One region of the Halochromatium sp. NSM3 genome, then DNA from elsewhere that is predicted to be linked to it. Evidence: predicted binding sites of a transcription regulator. Region 1 holds the regulator's gene; each other region holds the start of a gene.
The links. Region 1 encodes sigma-54, which starts transcription at its own class of promoters, with help from an activator protein. Its sites were predicted from a motif close to TGGCANGNTNCNTGCTT; they were not measured.
Positions count from the first base shown of each region.

Region 1 (4,210 bases):
CTCGAGATGGTGCATCTCGGCGAGCCCCAGCACCTGCAGGCGGTTTGGATGGATGCAGTTCAGCGAGCCGACGAGACTCTGCGCGGCGCCGCCTGGCAGATCGTCGCTGACCAGCGCCAGTGGCTGCGTGGGCATGGGGGTCAGCCAACGCAGGCGCAGGCGCGGTCCAAGCTGCGCGACCAACCCTTGGAGCGTATCGACGGGTGGCATCGGCGTGAACGGATTCAGCGCTGACCTCAGCGCCGCAGCAAGGCCAGCACGGTGCTGGCGTCATTCGCCTCGCGCAAGGCCGCGCGCAAGCGTGGATCACTGAAGCGCTCGGCCAACCCGGCCAAGAGGCTGAGATGGGCCTCGGTCGCCGCTTCCGGGACCAGCAGACCAAAGGCGAGATCGACCGGCCGATCATCCGGCGCGTCGAAGCCCACCGCCTGATCGAGCTGGACGAAGGCGCCCACGGCATCGTCGATACCGGCGATGCGCGCATGCGGTAGCGCGACCCCCTCGCCCAACCCCGTACTGCCGAGCCGTTCACGCTCATTGAGCAGGTCGAAGACCGCAGACGGGGAACAGTGCGGACCTACCGGCGCCAAGAGTTCGGCCAAGGATTCCAGCAACCGCTTCTTACTCGTGACCTCGACACGACAGCGGATACGTGGCTCTGTGATTAACGTCAGGGGAAGCATCAACTGTTGCTCCAAAAGGAATCGGAGTCGCGCGCCATCGACAGGCGCCTCTGCCGTTCAGATAAAAAAAGAGGCCGGAGCCGACCAGCGCGCGTCGGACTCCGGCACCGGCGTCCAGGCGCTCGCTTAGTGCAGCGGCTCCCGCTCGTCGTCGAGTTCGTCGCCAGGCTCGCCGCTGACGGTTTCACCCTCGGCCTGCGTCTTGGTCGATGCGCCGCGATGACTCTGGCGCTTTTCCTTGTACTTCAGGACCTGGCGATCGAGTTTGTCGATCAGCCCATCGATGGCTGCGTACATATCCTCGTGAACCGCATCGGCGAAGACATCGGCCCCATTCATGTGGATGCGGGCCTCGGCCTTCTGCCGCAGTTTCTCGACACTGAGGATCACATGCACTTTGATCACATGATCGAAGTGGCGTTCCAAGCGCTCGAATTTGCTGTCGACGTAGCCCTTCAGCGGCTCGGTGATATCGACATGATGACCCGTCAGGTTGATTTGCATAGTGTCACTCCTGGGTTTGCAAGCGCACCGTAGCGGCACGTGACGCTGACCGCTACAGGCGCTTGCGCTCGTTCGAGGGTGGGATACCCATGGCCTCGCGGTATTTAGCGACGGTACGGCGCGCGACATTGATGCCCTGTTCGGACAGGATGCCGGCGATCTTGCTGTCGCTCAGTGGTTTGTTGGCCGCCTCGGCGGCGACCAGTTTGCGGATGAAGGCACGGATGGCGGTGGACGAGCATTCGCCCCCCGCAGCGGTGCCGACATGGCTGGAAAAGAAGTACTTGAACTCGAGCGTACCACGTGGGGTGTGCATATACTTCTGAGTGGTCACGCGCGAGACGGTTGACTCATGCAGTTCAAGCGACTCCGCAACGTCTCTCAGGATCAGCGGACGCATCGCCTCTTCGCCGTACTCGAAGAAATCGTGCTGCAGCTCGACGATCTTGGCCGCCACCCTCAGCACGGTGTCGTTGCGGCTCAACAGGCTCTTGATGAACCAACGGGCCTCCTGCAGATGCGTCTTGAGGCAGGTATTCTCGGCGCCATTATCGGCGCGTCGAATCAGCTTCACATAGTCCTCGTTCACTCGCAGTTTAGGCTGCGTGTCGGGATTGAGTTCGACCTGCCAACTGCCGGCGCGCTTGCGCACCAGCACATCGGGGATGACGTAGTCCGGACGATGCTCGCTCATCAAGGCCCCGGGCCTTGGTTGCAAGGAGCGAATCAGCGCCAGGGCGCGTCCAAGTTCCAGGTCCGAGAGCTTGGTATGGCGGCGCAGCTCATCGAGATCGTTGCGCGACAGCGCATCGAACAGTTTCTCGCAGATCATCAGCGCGCCGGCCCGATGCGGGGTCTCTGCGGGGAGCTGGCGCAGTTGCAGCAACAGGCACTCGCGCGGATCGCGGGCGCCGATGCCGGGCGGATCGAGGGCCTGGACGGCGTGCAAGACCGCTTCGATCTCATCGCGTTCGAGATCCTCGAGATCCAGCGTCTCCAGAAGCTCGGCGGGATCGAGCCGGAGGTAGCCATCGGCATCAATGGCATCGATCAGCGCCTCGGCGATCAGTCGGTCGCGCGCCCCGAGATGGCCCAGATTGAGCTGCCATTCGAGGTGGTCGTGCAGCGTCTGCGGCCGCGACTGCTGGGCGAACAGGTCGACCTCATTGCCCGAGCCGACCCCGGCCGAGGCCGAAGGACCGGCATACTGCTCGCTGGCTTCGCTGTCGTAGGTATCGCTCCAATCGCTGTCGAGCGGCAGATCATTGGGCAGCGCATTCGACTCGGCCGGAACCTCGGCGTCAACCGCAGCATCGGCCTCATGGCGCTGGCGTTCGCTCTCCTCGCGGGTCTCGGCGGGCGCGCCCTCGCGCTCGGTCTCGCCCTCGTCTGCCGACTCCAGCATCAGATTGGACTCGAGCGCATCCTGGATCTCGCGCTGCAGGTCGAGCGTGGAGAGCTGCAGCAGCTTGATCGCCTGCTGGAGCTGCGGCGTCATGGTCAACTGCTGACCAAGACGGAGCTGGATGCTTTGCTTCATGCCGAGCGTTGATACGAGTGCGAAAGGCTTGATGGAACCTTGAAGTCTAGTCGAAAAGCCTGCTCGACGGCCAAGGTGCTTTACAGCCGAAAATGTTCACCGAGATACACGGCCCGCACCTGCGGGTCCTGCAGCAACGCGGCGGGAGCGCCGGCGGCAATCACCTCGCCGGCGTTGATGATGTACGCCCGGTCGCAAATATCCAGCGTCTCGCGGACGTTATGGTCGGTGATGAGCACGCCGATGCGCCGATCGCGCAAATGGCCGATGATGCCTTTGATATCGCCCACCGCGATCGGATCGACGCCGGCGAAGGGCTCGTCGAGCAGCATGATCTTGGGCTCGAGCGCCAGCGCGCGGGCGATCTCGAGGCGTCGGCGCTCGCCTCCGGAGAGGCTCAGCGCGAGCGAATCGGCAACATGGCTGATGCCCAGTTCATCGAGCAGCTCGTCACAGCGCTGGCGATGATCCTCGCGACTGCTCTCGGCGCGCATCTCCAACACCGCCATCAGATTATCGCGCGCCTTGAGTTTGCGAAAGACCGAGGGTTCCTGGGCCAGATAACTCAGCCCCCGCTGCGCGCGGGCGTGCATGGGCCGATGCGTGATGTCCTCGCCGTCGAGGAGGATGCGTCCGGCGTCGGCGCTGACCAGGCCGACGATCATATAAAAGCTCGTGGTCTTGCCCGCGCCGTTCGGCCCCAGCAGGCCCACCACTTCGCCGGCGTCGACACTGAGGTCGACACCATTGACCACGGCCCGCCGCCGATAGGTCTTGGCCAGCGCGCGCGCCTCGAGGGTCGGCATCATTGCGCGGGCGCCGGCTCGGGCGTGGATTCGGGCTCGAGCCGAATCTTGACCCGCTCATAGCCTTGGGCGCTCATGCCTGCGGTCACGCGCTCGGTGATGCGGTTGTAGACGATGCGGTCGCTGGCGAAACGGTCTTTCGCTTGGATCAGCACCGCCTCATCGATCAGGGTCAGCTCTTCACGCTCGGCCTCGTACTCCATCCGCAAGGCCTGCCCGGTCACCTCGTCCGGGTCATCATCCAAGCGCTGACGATAGCGGACCGGTTGGCCGATGGCGATGATCTTCTTGATCCGGCGGTCAGACTCGTGATGCACCAGCATCTCGTCGGCCTGAATGCGCAGACTGCCTTGGGTGACCTCGACGTTGCCGATGTACAGGCTGGTCAATTGCTTTTCGTCAAACTCGGCGGCATCGGCCTCGATATACATCGGCTGATACTGATCGTCCTCGAGCGCCCACGCGGGCGTCGCGGCCCAGAGCATCAGGCCGAGCGGCGCCAGCCCGAACAGCAAAAGCTCGAGCAGCATAAGCTCAAGCAGCGCAAACAAGCGGGATGCGCGTTGGCGCTGTTGATTCATCGCGTTCACCTCAACCAGCATCATCATCGTTACCCCGCCCCATCCGATCAGCATCCATCCGAGCACCATCCGCCTGCGTATCATCCATCCGCGCGC
Region 1 covers NZ_JCAQIA010000002.1:99,100-103,309, forward strand. Annotated here, with positions in the region: gene hprK (HPr(Ser) kinase/phosphatase) at 1-210, opposite strand, end outside; gene AC54T3_RS01630 (PTS sugar transporter subunit IIA) at 237-683, opposite strand; gene hpf (ribosome hibernation-promoting factor, HPF/YfiA family) at 810-1,187, opposite strand; gene AC54T3_RS01640 (RNA polymerase factor sigma-54) at 1,240-2,727, opposite strand; gene lptB (LPS export ABC transporter ATP-binding protein) at 2,808-3,533, opposite strand; gene lptA (lipopolysaccharide transport periplasmic protein LptA) at 3,533-4,114, opposite strand; gene lptC (LPS export ABC transporter periplasmic protein LptC) at 4,125-4,210, opposite strand, start outside.

Region 2 (4,210 bases), on a different contig from region 1:
GTTGACATTGACGCTGACGCCGGCCTCGATGATCTCATCCGGGAGTGCCGCTTGCAGGGTCTTGAGCGCTTGCTCGCTCGCCTCGGTGATCTGTGCCAGGGTCGGCGCGAAGCCTTCAAGGGTACCTGCACCGCTGGCGAACATGGCACTCGCCGCGCGCAACAGGTTGAGTGGGGTTTGGATCTGGTAGCTCGCGGCGGCGAGTGCTTCACGCATGCCTTGGGCGAGGCGCTGCTCGGCGATGCGTGCGCGCAGATGCTCGAGATGCGCGCGCTCGATCTCGCGATGGCGGGCGGTGACATCGGTCGCGAGTAGCAACAGACGCGCATCGCCACGATTGCCGCGACCAAAATAGCTGCGGGCGCTGCCGTCCTGCTCGCTGATGCAGGTGCCGGAGCACGAAAACCAGCGTGGTCCAAGGCTGCCGGGGACCTCTAGGCTGACCTCGATGTTCTTGAAGTCTTCGCCGTCGCCGCTGGCGGGGACGGTGCGCTCGATGGGGTCGAAGCCGGCCTGTTGGCGCAGCGCGGCGCGGATCAGCGGTAAGGGTTCGCGCCCGCGTAGGTCGCCGAACAGCTTCTTGTACTCCATGTTGTCGAGGATGATCTCGCCCTCGGCGTCGAGCAGCACCATCACCGTCGGTGCGGCATCGAGCACGTTCTCGATGCGTGTCTTCTGCTGCCTGAGCGCGCTCGCCAGTTCATGCTCGCGCGTCACATCCCGATGCATGCCGAGGAAATAGGCAATCTCGCCGCTGCTATCGAGCACCGGCGAGATGACCAGTTCGGCGAGATATTCATGACCCCTCTTGCGCTGGTTGACCAGGGTGCCGGTCCAGGTCTTCTTGCGCTGGATGGTGCGCCAGAGTTGGCGATAGATACTGTCCGGGGTGGCGTTGCTGGAGAGGATCGACTGGTTCTTGCCGAGCAATTCGTCGCGAAGATAGCCGCTGAGATGCTCGAAGGCGGCGTTCGTGTAGAGGATGTTGGCGTTTGGATCGGTGATCGAGATCGCGACCGGTGATTGTTCGACGGTCTCGAAGTAGAGGCGTGGCGGCAGTGGATCTGAGGCATCGCCGGCCATCAGGCACAGGGCCGTGAGCACCTCGGGCGGCGTGCCCTCGGGTGGCTGGCGCAAGAAGGCCGCAATCGCATTGCGCACTAGCGGCTGTGCGTTCTCCGATGCAGGATCTGACCGGGGGCTCGACGTGGACGTGCCCGGCGGACTCAGCGAGCGCGATGCGCTGCTCTCCGAGGATGATTGAGCCATGGGGGTTCTCCTCTCTCGTGACCTGTCGTTGTGGTGCCGCCCGTTCAATCGCCTTAGGTTGGCATCGTAATTTAAGCAGGATTCGTGCCGTTATACATCGGCGCGTCCATCCCGCCGCTTGCTCGGCGACAGGCCCATTCATCAACGCGAGAAACCGCAAGCCTTGTCGGGTTTGCGACAATGTGCTGCGCTGCAGCATGCGGGCTGTGTCGTCCGCGACAGTCCCCCCTTGTCTCGATGGCACGCGCAGGCCCGGCGAGGGCCGGGGCCGTGTTGCCAACGGCCCCGTTTTAGCACGGTTTTCCGGCCCGGTTTGGTTCTGTTTGCGGATTCCCTGTCTCGCTGATGGCGTTGCAGGCTCAGCGCTGGCATCGGATTTGCTTTATGCCTGTTCAGTCCTGAGTGCGAGCGGTCTTGGCCGCGTGCGTACCGCCCTTGCCGGAGAGCCTTGCCGAAGCCCCATGACCGAGTCTCTGATGCTGATCCTCGCGACCGCGCTGGTGAACAACGTGGTGTTGGTCAAGTTCCTCGGCCTCTGCCCGTTCATGGGCGTTTCCGGGAAGCTTGATACCGCGCTTGGCATGGGGTTGGCAACCACCTTCGTGCTGACCCTGGCGGCTGCGGCCAGTTGGCTGTTGGAGCATTGGGTGCTCGAGCCGCTGGAGATCGGCTTTTTGCGCATCCTGACCTTCATTTTGGTCATCGCGGCGGTGGTGCAGTTCACCGAGATGATGGTGCGCAAACTCTCGCCGATGCTCTATCAGGTGCTCGGCATCTTTCTGCCATTGATTACGACCAACTGCGCGGTGTTGGGCGTCGCGCTGCTCAATGTGCAGGAGCAACACAGCTTTGTCGAGAGCCTGCTTTACGGCTTCGGCTCGGCGCTCGGCTTCACGCTGGTGATGGTGTTGTTCGCCGGGCTGCGCGAGCGGCTGGCACTGGCGCAGGTGCCAGCGACCTTTGCCGGGGCGCCGATCGCCTTCATCGTCGCTGGCCTGCTGTCGCTGGCCTTCATGGGCTTTGCGGGGCTGGCCTGAGGTACGCATTGATCACTGACTTTTATCCTGGAGCATGTCGACATCATGGTTTCTGCAATCCTGAGCTTGACCACCCTTGGCCTGGGGCTCGGCGCACTGCTCGGTGTCGCCGCGCGGTTTTTGAAGGTCGAGGAGAGCCCGCTCGTGGCCGAGATCGAGGAGCTACTGCCGGGTTCGCAGTGCGGTCAGTGTGGCTTTCCAGGCTGTGCGCCGGCGGCGGTGGCGATTGCCGAAGGCAAGGCGCCGGTGACCCTCTGTCCGCCTGGTGGTCGGGCATTGGCACAGGCCTTGGCGCAACGGCTCGGCGTGTCGGTGGACCTGAGCGCCGTTGCCGAGCAGGCGCCGCAGGTGGCCTATGTGCATGAACGGCTCTGTGTCGGCTGCACCAAGTGCTTCAAGCGCTGCCCGACCGATGCCATCGTCGGCGCCAAGGATCAGATTCACGCGGTTTTTGAAGATGCCTGCGTCGGCTGCAGGGACTGCGCCGAGGTCTGTCCGACCGAGTGCATCGAGATGCGTCCCGCCACGATCACGCCGAGCAATTGGGTGTGGCCGAATCCGTTGGCCTGCTGCTGACAGCGCATCCATCACGATCCGTCCGCTCCTGACGAGAGAGTCCCCATGCGTCTATTCACCATCCGCGGCGGTGTCCATCCCGAGGATCGCAAAGATCTCTCGGCCGGCCGACCCATCGAGGCGCTGCCGATGCCAAAGCTGCTTCACATCCCGCTGCAGCAGCATATCGGCGCGATCGCCAATCCTCTGGTGCAGCGGCGCCAATATGTCGCCAAGGGTGAGCGCATCGCCCAAGCGCAGGGCGCGGTCTCGGCGCCGATCCATGCGCCGACCTCGGGCCGCATCGTCGGGCTTGGACTCTATCCGGCGAATCATCCGTCCGGCCTCTCGGTGCGGACCATCACCCTGCAGCCGGATGGCAAGGATCGTTGGCACAAACGTATCGCAGGTGTCGCTGATCCATTCGCGCTGGAGCCTTCCGAGATCGCGCAGCGGGTCGCCGATGCCGGCGTGGTTGGGATGGGCGGGGCCACCTTCCCGTCAGCGGTCAAGCTCGGTCTCGGCAAGCGCTACTCGCTCTCGACACTGGTCATCAACGGCTCCGAGTGCGAGCCCTATCTGACTTGCGACGATCAATTGATGCGCGAGCAGGCCGAGGCCATCGTCGATGGCGCACGCCTCATGGCGCGCGCGCTTGGCGTCGAGCGCATCCTGTTCGGCATCGAGGGCAACAAGCCCGAGGCGCTGGCGGCGATGCAGCAAGCCACAGCCGAGTTCGATGGGGTTGAAGTGGTTCGGTTGCCGATGCGCTATCCGATGGGCTCGGAGAAGCATCTGGTGCAGACCCTGACCGGCAAGGAGACGCCAGCCCGTGGCTTGACCGCCGATATCGGCGTGGTGGTACACAATCCAGCGACCGCCTTTGCCGTGCATGAGGCGCTGCGGTTCGGTCAGCCGCTGGTCTCGCGGGTGATCAGCGTCACCGGTGGGGCGATCAGCGCGCCGAAGAATCTACGGGTGCTGATCGGCACCAAGATCGAGGATTTGGTCGAGCACTGCGGCCGCTTCCGCGAAGAGCCGGCGCGGCTGATCGCCGGCGGGCCGATGATGGGCCAGCCAATCCCGGAGCTGCGGGTGCCGGTGATGAAGGGCACCAATGGCATCCTGGCGCTGACCGCCGCCGAGACCGGCCTGCGCGAGCCAGGGCCGTGCATCCGCTGCGGCAGCTGTGTGCAGGCCTGCCCGTGCGGGCTATTGCCGCTGGGTATGGCCGCCCAGGTGCGCAGCGGTGATCTCGATGCTGCAGTCTCGAACGGACTGATGGATTGCATCGGCTGCGGCTCCTGCGCCTATGTCTGCCCGGCGCATCTGCCGCTGGTGCAGTTTTT
Region 2 covers NZ_JCAQIA010000042.1:4,129-8,338, forward strand. Annotated here, with positions in the region: gene nifL (nitrogen fixation negative regulator NifL) at 1-1,161, opposite strand, end outside; gene rsxA (electron transport complex subunit RsxA) at 1,731-2,306, shown strand; gene AC54T3_RS14865 (RnfABCDGE type electron transport complex subunit B) at 2,352-2,882, shown strand; gene rsxC (electron transport complex subunit RsxC) at 2,928-4,210, shown strand, end outside.
Region 2: the regulator sigma-54 is predicted to act here: its motif matches at 1,636-1,652, upstream of rsxA (electron transport complex subunit RsxA).

Region 3 (4,210 bases), on a different contig from region 1:
ATCCAGGTCGCCGGTCTGTACGCCGCCGAGTCCACGCGCATACCAGCTGATGGCCTCCGGCCAACGCGCGGCATCCCAGGGCAGGTCATCGGGAGTGCGTGGCTCCAAAGCGGTCGCGTCGTCCCACTCGCCCAGACGCATGTAAATGTGCGAAGGCATATGCAGGGCGTGCGGCACCTCGGGGGCGATATCAGCGTAGACCTCCACCATGTCCAACGCGTTCTCGGCGCGACCATCGACGTCGGTCGCGTGGATGGAGTAATGGATTGCGCCGGGGTGCTTGGGTTCTTGTTCCCAGATGCGACGTAGAATCTCCTCGGCTTCATCATGGAGCGCATCTCGCTCGTCGGCGCGCTGCTGCGCCAGCGACAGCCTTGTAAGCGCGCCAGCCACGTTCAAGCTCCTCCTCGTTCGGGCGGGTACTCCAGAGCGGCTGGAACAGGTTGGTAGCGATGCCTCGTCTAGGCGCTGAAGGCCTCATGAATCCTGCACGCGCTTGAGCGACGCATGGTGCATTGCCATAGGGAGCTGTTGGAGAAGATGCGGATCATCAGTCAAGACCAAGATCCATACCCCACAGTGAGAGAAGCGTTCATCGAGCAGCCGCAGAAGCGCGAGCCCCGACGGAAAGCTCTGCTCGACCCGAGTCAGGCGGAATGTCGAGGGTCGAGAAACATCCAAGCAAAGACTGATCCAAGCATGAGGGTATCCAGGATCTGGTCTCGCCCATATCGCCGTGGTTGGCGATCAGGGCTGGATTGGCGTCTCTGGCAACCGGCTCAAACCGCTGATGTGCGCCGAGCCCACGCCTGTTCATCAGGTGTCGCTTTGACACGGGTCAGATCGACACATGTAGTCAATCAACACGCCCGCCGCTCTTGCGGCTGCGAATGCTCGGTCTGTGAAGTGCCGCTTGTTGGCGCCTTGCGGCGAGCCCAACGCTTGGCATGTCACTTGCTTTGCGCTTGGCTCCCTTAAAACCACGGAGCATGATCACCATGAATGATGAACGGCATTCGACGGCGAGCCGGTTGGCAACCTTGACGAAGATCGGCGTTGGGCTGCTAGCGAGCGCTGCCTTAGCACTCGCCGTCGGCTGCAACGGAACCGATATGGGCACGCTGGAAGAGCGGGTTCCCCAGGAGCCAACGCAGCCGGAGTGGAAGGACAGACAGCCCCAGACAGCGCCCGCACCCAACCCGAACCCAAGCGCGGGTGGCACGATGGGTAACCCGAATGATGGCGCCATGTACGGTGCCCCGGGTGATGAGCCAGCAGGGGATCTAACCGACGGCGAGAGCCAACGCTGACCCTCGCGAGGCACACAAACGCCGCTCGCCTAAGTACGAGCGGCTTTTTTATTCGCCCGATGCGGGCATCACAGCAGCCGCTCGATGATCAGGCGCGAATCGACCTCGCGCACCCCCGGCATATCGCCGGCAATGGTCTCGGCGACGCTGCGCTCGGCCGATGAGGTCACCGAGCCGCTCAGCGTGACCTCGCCGTCGCGCACCTTGATCTCGATCGCGCGATCGTTCACCGTCGTATCGGCCTGCAGCAGCACCCGCAAGCGTCTGCTAATCCAATCATCCTCGCGCTCTAGCTGCTCGGCGCGCCCCTGTTGCTCACGCTCGTTGGTAATCAGGCCGGGATCGACGCTGATGTAATTGAACACCTCGTTGACGCCCTCGGTACTCTCCGCCATCGCGGCGATGCGATCCTTGGTCGCCGAGGCGCCGACCTGACCATATAAGCGCACCACTCCGCGATCGACCTCCGCCCGCACGTCCAGCGGGATGTTCCTGACCTGCCAGCGCAGTCGCTGTTGTAGCCGGGCGGCAGTGGTTCGATCTTGCACCTCGGTGATCAGGCCGCTGTTCGTCTCCGGCATCGGTGCCTCCAGACTCAATGCCGACTCGACCTCGGCGCCGTCACCGGCAACCAGCCGCGCGAGCTGCGTGGCGAGCGTGGCGTCGATCTCATTGGCAACCGCGCCTTCAAGCCGTAATCCTCCGTCACTTGATCGCACGTCAATGGCATAACCGCCCAGCAAGGGGTTCATATCGATCAGCATCTGAGCCTTTGCTGCACTCTCGGACGATGAGGCAGTCTCGGCACTCACCGGCAGGCTCATCACGCCTACCACGAGCGCTGCTGCGAACGGGCCTGTACGCATACCAATCTCCAGGACAATCGATCGTTGAAAACAAAGAAAGCCGCCGACCAGGATGGCCGGCGGCTCGCTCGCGGTCCACTCAGCAACCGCGCCTCAGGCCTTATAGGACCTGAGTTTGGTGGCTGCCAGCACGCAACAGCGCCCTGGCCCAATGCGTTTACCGCGCCTCATTGACGGCCGTTTTAACGCGTTCGGCGAGTTCTGGATCCTGCCGCATGCCAACGGCGATGTCATTGTACTGCTCCACCGAGATGCCGCTCTCCTGAACGCTTTGCGCCATCTTGTCTTGAGCCTCCCGCTGCATGGTCTGCGCGGCCTCGGCGCTCGGCGCCTCGGAGAGCTTCTCGGTCAGATCCTCGCTGATCTCCTGCACCGACAGGAAGGCATCGGCGAATTCCGAAACCGTCGCATCGTCGACTTCCAGATTGGCGGGCGGTGCCGGCGGGGCGGCGGCCGGATCACCGGCTCCACCCTGAGCAAACACGGCACCAGAGGCCACAAGCAGGGCAGCCATCGTCAGTGCGGGGATGCGTTGGTCGAGTGTCATCGTCTTCATTGTCAAACCTCCAGGGGAGACAGTTATGAATGGCAACCCGATTCTTTCACATGCCGTGCCAATTCTGAAAACAACGATGATAAGATTATAAATCAATGGTTTATGGCAACCGGCCCGGTCCAACGCACGGACGGGGCGGCCCAGCGCGCTGTATCATGCCGACACATGTATCCTTGTGCTACGTGACATCCTGGCCCTGTTCGTCGAGCTTACGGTAGAGCGTCTTGCGGCCGATGCCGAGAATCTTCGCCGCGCGCTGCTTGTTGCCTTCGGTCCAGTCGAGCACCGAGCGGATATAGCGTGACTCGACCTCGGCCAGCGTTTGCCAGTCCTCATCGGTGCGCGGCGCGGAAACCGATACCGTCGATGGCGCATGCGGGCTGCCTCCAACGCCCTCGGGGCCTCCATGAACCGCCGCGCTCGACTCGACGCGCACCCGCTCCGGCAAATCCTCGAGGCCGATCACCGCGTCCGGCGCCAGGGTCACGGCGCGCTCGACCAGGCTTGCCAGCTCGCGCACGTTGCCGGGATAGCTGTAATTGAGCAACGCGCGCCAGGCCTCGGGCGCGAAGCGCCGCGCCGGGCGCTCGCGCGCGACCGTCTGCGCCGTTAGGACATGCTGCACGAGGGCGGCGATGTCCTCGCCGCGCTCACGCAGTGGCGGCACCTGGATGCGGAAGGTCTCCAAGCGGTAGAACAGATCCTCGCGGAACTGCCCGTCGGCGATGCGCTCGGAAATATCGCGATGGGTCGCGGCGACGATCCGCACATCGGTGCTGATCTCGGCATTGGCGCCCACCGGTCGCACCTGGCCGTCTTGCAGCAGTCGCAGCAGCTTGGTCTGCATCGCCGGCGGCATCTCGGCGATCTCGTCGAGGAACAGGGTGCCGCCATTGGCCGCGACGAACAGGCCTTGACGCGCGCCGCGCGCGCCACTGAAGGCACCGGCGGCATGACCGAGCAGCTCGGATTCGAGCAAGGCCTCGGGGATGCCGGCACAGTTGAGCGCGACAAAGGGCGCTGCGGCGCGTGGACTCTCGGCATGCAGCGCCCGCGCCACCAACTCCTTGCCAGTGCCGGACTCCCCGGTGATCAAGACACTGCTGTCGGACTGGGCGACGCGGCGAATCAGGTCATAGAGCGCGCGCATCGCCGGGCTTTGACCGCGCATGCCATGGAACTCGCCGCCGGCCAGGACCTGCCGATACTGCGCCACCTCCGCCTGTAATTGGCGGTTCTCCAGCACGCGCGCCACCGCCAGGCGCAGATGCTCGAGATCAACGGGTTTGGTCAGGAAGTCGTCGGCGCCGGCCTTGAGCGCGGCCACCGCCTGACCAATGGTGCCGAAGCCGGTCAGCATGATAAAGCCCGGCCTCGGCGTCAGCGCGCGGCTCGCTTGCAGCACCGCGAGCCCGTCTTCGCCCGGCAGCCGCAGATCGCTCAGCACCAAGGCCACGCTTTGATGCGCGAGCACGGCG
Region 3 covers NZ_JCAQIA010000011.1:82,823-87,032, reverse strand. Annotated here, with positions in the region: gene AC54T3_RS06820 (tetratricopeptide repeat protein) at 1-393, opposite strand, end outside; gene AC54T3_RS06815 (hypothetical protein) at 999-1,310, shown strand; gene AC54T3_RS06810 (BON domain-containing protein) at 1,379-2,176, opposite strand; gene AC54T3_RS06805 (DUF4168 domain-containing protein) at 2,334-2,732, opposite strand; gene AC54T3_RS06800 (sigma-54-dependent transcriptional regulator) at 2,911-4,210, opposite strand, start outside.
Region 3: the regulator sigma-54 is predicted to act here: its motif matches at 2,777-2,793, upstream of AC54T3_RS06805 (DUF4168 domain-containing protein).

Region 4 (4,210 bases), on a different contig from region 1:
CAGCTCCAGGGTCGCTAGAAGATGACTATAGATTACAATAGGTTAGCATCACCTTAAAAGGGCTGATGAGCATGGACCAGAGCTCGGCCAGGCGATTGCCGGTCAACTCACTGGCGCCGCGCACAGCCTCGACAACAGCAAGCTGACCGGCATCATCGCCTACAACCGGGCGCAGTCTGTCGTCGATGCGTCGGAAAAAAAACCCTGGAATCCGCCTCGACTAGCTAGGGACTGATGCATCATGCCGTCACCGGTGGCGTTTCCGGGCAGGTGCTCGATCTGGTCGCCGGACCCGAGTCACTGGGAAACTACAATGCGCTCTATCGTGATGCCGATCAGTCAGCACTGAACCTCAGTGACCTGTCTCTAAACGAGGTCCAGGCACTGCAACAGCGCCTGGTCGCTGAGCGCGGCGGTTCACCCGTCGGGCGCTATCAGATCATCGATGACACGCTCGATGACCTGATAGCGCGTCTTGGCCTCACTGGACAGGAACGTTTCACCCCGAAACTGCAGGATCGGATGGCAATGACCCTCGCGCGTGATGCGGGATTGACTGCTTGGGAGGCGGGTCGGCTGCCGAACGACGCCTTTGCGCACAACCTCTCGCGCATCTGGGCGGGGCTGCCGGCGGATGCCAGCAACCACAGCTACTACGAAGGTGTGGCGGGGAACCGGGCGAGGGCAGACTGGGCTCAAGTAATGACTGCCTTGGAGTCTGTACGAACTCGGCCTTAAATGAGGCGTATCCGCGTCAATCACCTCAATTCTGAGGTCGATCGGCGACTAGGAATCCCGGCCGAGGTCGTCATGGATAAAGTAGGGAGCAATATCCAAAGAGAGGCCGTTATCAGGATTGAAGGGTCCGAGCCAGTCGTCGATGTCCTGATCATCTGCCACGGGAGTCATTCCAAAGGCCGGCACCGGCTGTTTGGCAAGGCGCTCTGATCGCATGTCTTGTCGCATGGTGGATCTGGTGGTCCGATGGTCGCGCTGACGATCAAGAAGGGCGCTCAGTATGAGCACCAGGATAAACACGGCCCAGGCCGTCAGGTGCAGCGTCAGCGAAGGCAGTGGCGCCAACGCCACTAAGAGGAGCGCTGCCCCCGCGATCAATCCCAATACAGCGTCAGCAAGACGCCGACCCAGAGACTGGGTCGCGACGGGCGGTTGGTCTGGATGGGTTCGGATGGATGCTGGCACTGTCATGCGGCCTCCCTGTTCATCATGGACAGGGAGCATGGTTTAAACACTTGTCTAAGAAGCACTTTAGCGTGGCTTGGAGGACGCTGCTGGGCCCTTTGCGTCGCCATTGAGCGCAACCATGGCGGAGAACGCGTTGTGGCGCTTGCGGTCTGAAAAACGACGTGTGGCTGGCGACGGTGTCGCACGCGACCTTTGGGTATCCTGATGCCATCTGCCCGATGGGTCTCGGTGGCGCGCTGGCGTGCGAGAAGATCGCGATGACCGCACCCGTCACGCAGCGCCCGTCGGCCAGCGACGATGACCAAGCCGGAACACGAATCGAGATGACCGCACCCGTGACGCAACGCCACGCACAGACCGACGGCGACAGCTTCATCATTAGCTTCGTGATGCCGGAGCGCTTCACGCTCGAGACCGTGCCGCGTCCCAACGATCCGCGCGTCACCCTACGCGAAGAACCCGGTCGTCTCATGGCCGTGCTGCGTTACGCCGGCGGCTGGGGCGAATCCAAGTATCGGAACCATGAGACGCAGCTGCTCGATGCGGTCCGTGCCGCTGGTCTGACACCGGTCGGCGAGCCCCTCTATGCTCGCTACAACTCGCCGTTCTCGCTGCCGTTCCTGCGCCGCAACGAGGTCATGGTCGAGGTCGTTGAGCCCGATCAGTGAGCCAACGCCCCTGCCCGGCGTTGAGCCTCAGTGCTCACTGTCACGACCCAGCCAAGACCGAGACCTTTGTCGGCTTCGCCACAGGCTCAGGCAAGCTGAGTGGCGACATGCGGCTAACGATGGCGATGACATCCGGCCGCTCAACAACCGAGATGCCGCTGCTCCATCGATCACGATCCGCCTTCGCTTCAGACACTTGAACCCTTTGGTCGCTCCTGTCTTCGGGATGCCGGCCGGCACGCCGTTGATTGGCGCGGGTCTTGCTAAATTTGCTCAAATCGACGGGCTCATCATCAAGACGCTCACCAAGGCTCCCAACGGAGCGACACGCACTCGACGGGGGCAGTATGCGTCAGATTGGCATCTTCTTTGGAACGGATTCCGGTACCACTAGACTGATCGCAAAGAAGATCGCAACAGCGATCAAGGCGCGTCTGGGGGAAGGCATGGTCGCGAAACCACTGAACGTCAATCGCGCCAGCGCTGATGACCTGCTGGCCTTCAAGGCACTGATTCTCGGAACACCCACCGATGGCGAAGGCCTACTCCCCGGCAAGGCCAACGACACCGACGAGGCCGCCTGGCTGGAGTTCCTGCCACAGCTCGACGGCAAGGACTTCAGTGGCACCCGGATTGCCCTGTTCGGGCTCGGTGATCAAGAGAAATATCCGACCCACTTCTGCGACGCCATGATGGACCTGCACAGCCTGTTCTCCAAGGCGGGTGCCCAGATGGTGGGCGGCATCGACACCAGCGGCTTCGACTTCAAGCGTTCGCGGGCCGTCGTCGATGGGCGCTTCGTCGGTCTGGCGTTGGATCAGCACTTGCAGTCGTTGCTGACCGACGCACGCATCGACGCCTGGCTCGACGAGGTTCTGCCGCTGCTGCTCGAGGTCTGCGAAGCGCCGGTGCCCGCCTAGTCACGCGCTGGGTATCGCTGCCCCTGCCCATCTTTTCGGTTGGAGTGGATCATTCTATGAAGACAGTGCTGGACTGGTCCGCCTACCAGGATGCCGGCATGGGCGACGCCTATGCGGACATCCCGCGCCACGGCGGCGACTTCGCAAAGGCCGTCGCGGTCTGCATCAACAGCCGCCAGTGCGAGACCGAGACCAGCAAGGGCGTCATGTGTCCGAGCTTTCGCGTCACCGGCGACCCGGCCCTCTCCACCGGTGGACGGGTGCGGCTGTTGAAGGCTGCCCTCAATACCGGCTCGGCCGACACCCACTCGGCCGCTGCGACCCAACGCGAGGCCAGCCTGCTCGATGCGGCCCTCGCCGACCCAACCCTCGCCCGCGCGATGGATCTTTGCGTCGCCTGCAAGGGCTGCAAGCGCGAGTGCGAGAGCAACGTCGACATGGCGTTGATCAAGAGCGAATACCTAGCGCAGCGGGTGCGGCGCGACGGTCTGCGCTGGCGTGCCCGCCTCTTCGCCGCACTGCCGCACTGGCTGTCGCGCTATCGATCCGCCGTGCGCTGGCTGATCGGGATGCGCAACCGTCACCCTTGGCTGGCGCAGCTAGGTCAGCGGTTGCTTGGCATCACCGCCGAAGTCCCCTTGCCGGAGCCCTCGCGTGCGCCCTTTGAGCCCGACCCTGAACCCGTCGCCGCACCGGCATCGGCACTGACCGAGGCCGCGCCACCCTCATTACCGGAGGTCGTGCTCCTGGTCGACTGCTTCGGCCGCCACTTCGAGCCCGAGATCCCGCGTGCAGCGCTCCGCGTGCTCAGGGCCGCCGGCTATCGCGTCCACATCGCCGAGCCTGCCGAATCGGACCCGAACCCGAGGCGCCCGCTGTGCTGCGGGCGCACCTATCTGGCTCAAGGCCTCGTGGAACAGGCTGCCGATGAGGCCAGGCGCCTGCTGAACGCCCTGCTGCCCCACGCCCGCGCCGGGCATTGGATCATCGGACTCGAGCCCTCCTGCCTGTTGAGCCTGCGCGATGACCACCTCGCGCTCGGGCTTGGTGACGCAGCGCGAGTCGTGGCCGAGCGTAGCCTGTTGCTGGAGGAGTTCTTGGCCAAAGAGCTCATGGCAAAGCGCCTCAAGCTCCCCTTCGCCGATGCGCAAGCGCATGACAGCAGCACTACGTTGGTGCACGGCCATTGTCACCAGAAGGCGGTAGGCGCGATGAAGTCGATGCGCAAGGTGTTGAAGGTGTTACCAGGACTGACGCCGGAGATCATCGACGCCGGCTGCTGCGGCATGGCCGGCACCTTCGGCCTGGAACAGGAGCACGCCGACCTGTCCCGACAGATGGCTGAGCTGGCCTTGCTGCCGCAACTGCGCGCCAACCCGAGCGCGCCCGTCATCGCCAACGGCTTCTCCTGTCGGC
Region 4 covers NZ_JCAQIA010000041.1:31-4,240, forward strand. Annotated here, with positions in the region: gene AC54T3_RS14650 (lysozyme family protein) at 235-738, shown strand; gene AC54T3_RS14655 (hypothetical protein) at 787-1,122, opposite strand; gene AC54T3_RS14660 (SOUL family heme-binding protein) at 1,464-1,874, shown strand; gene AC54T3_RS14665 (flavodoxin) at 2,222-2,794, shown strand; gene AC54T3_RS14670 ((Fe-S)-binding protein) at 2,851-4,210, shown strand, end outside.
Region 4: the regulator sigma-54 is predicted to act here: its motif matches at 2,124-2,140, upstream of AC54T3_RS14665 (flavodoxin).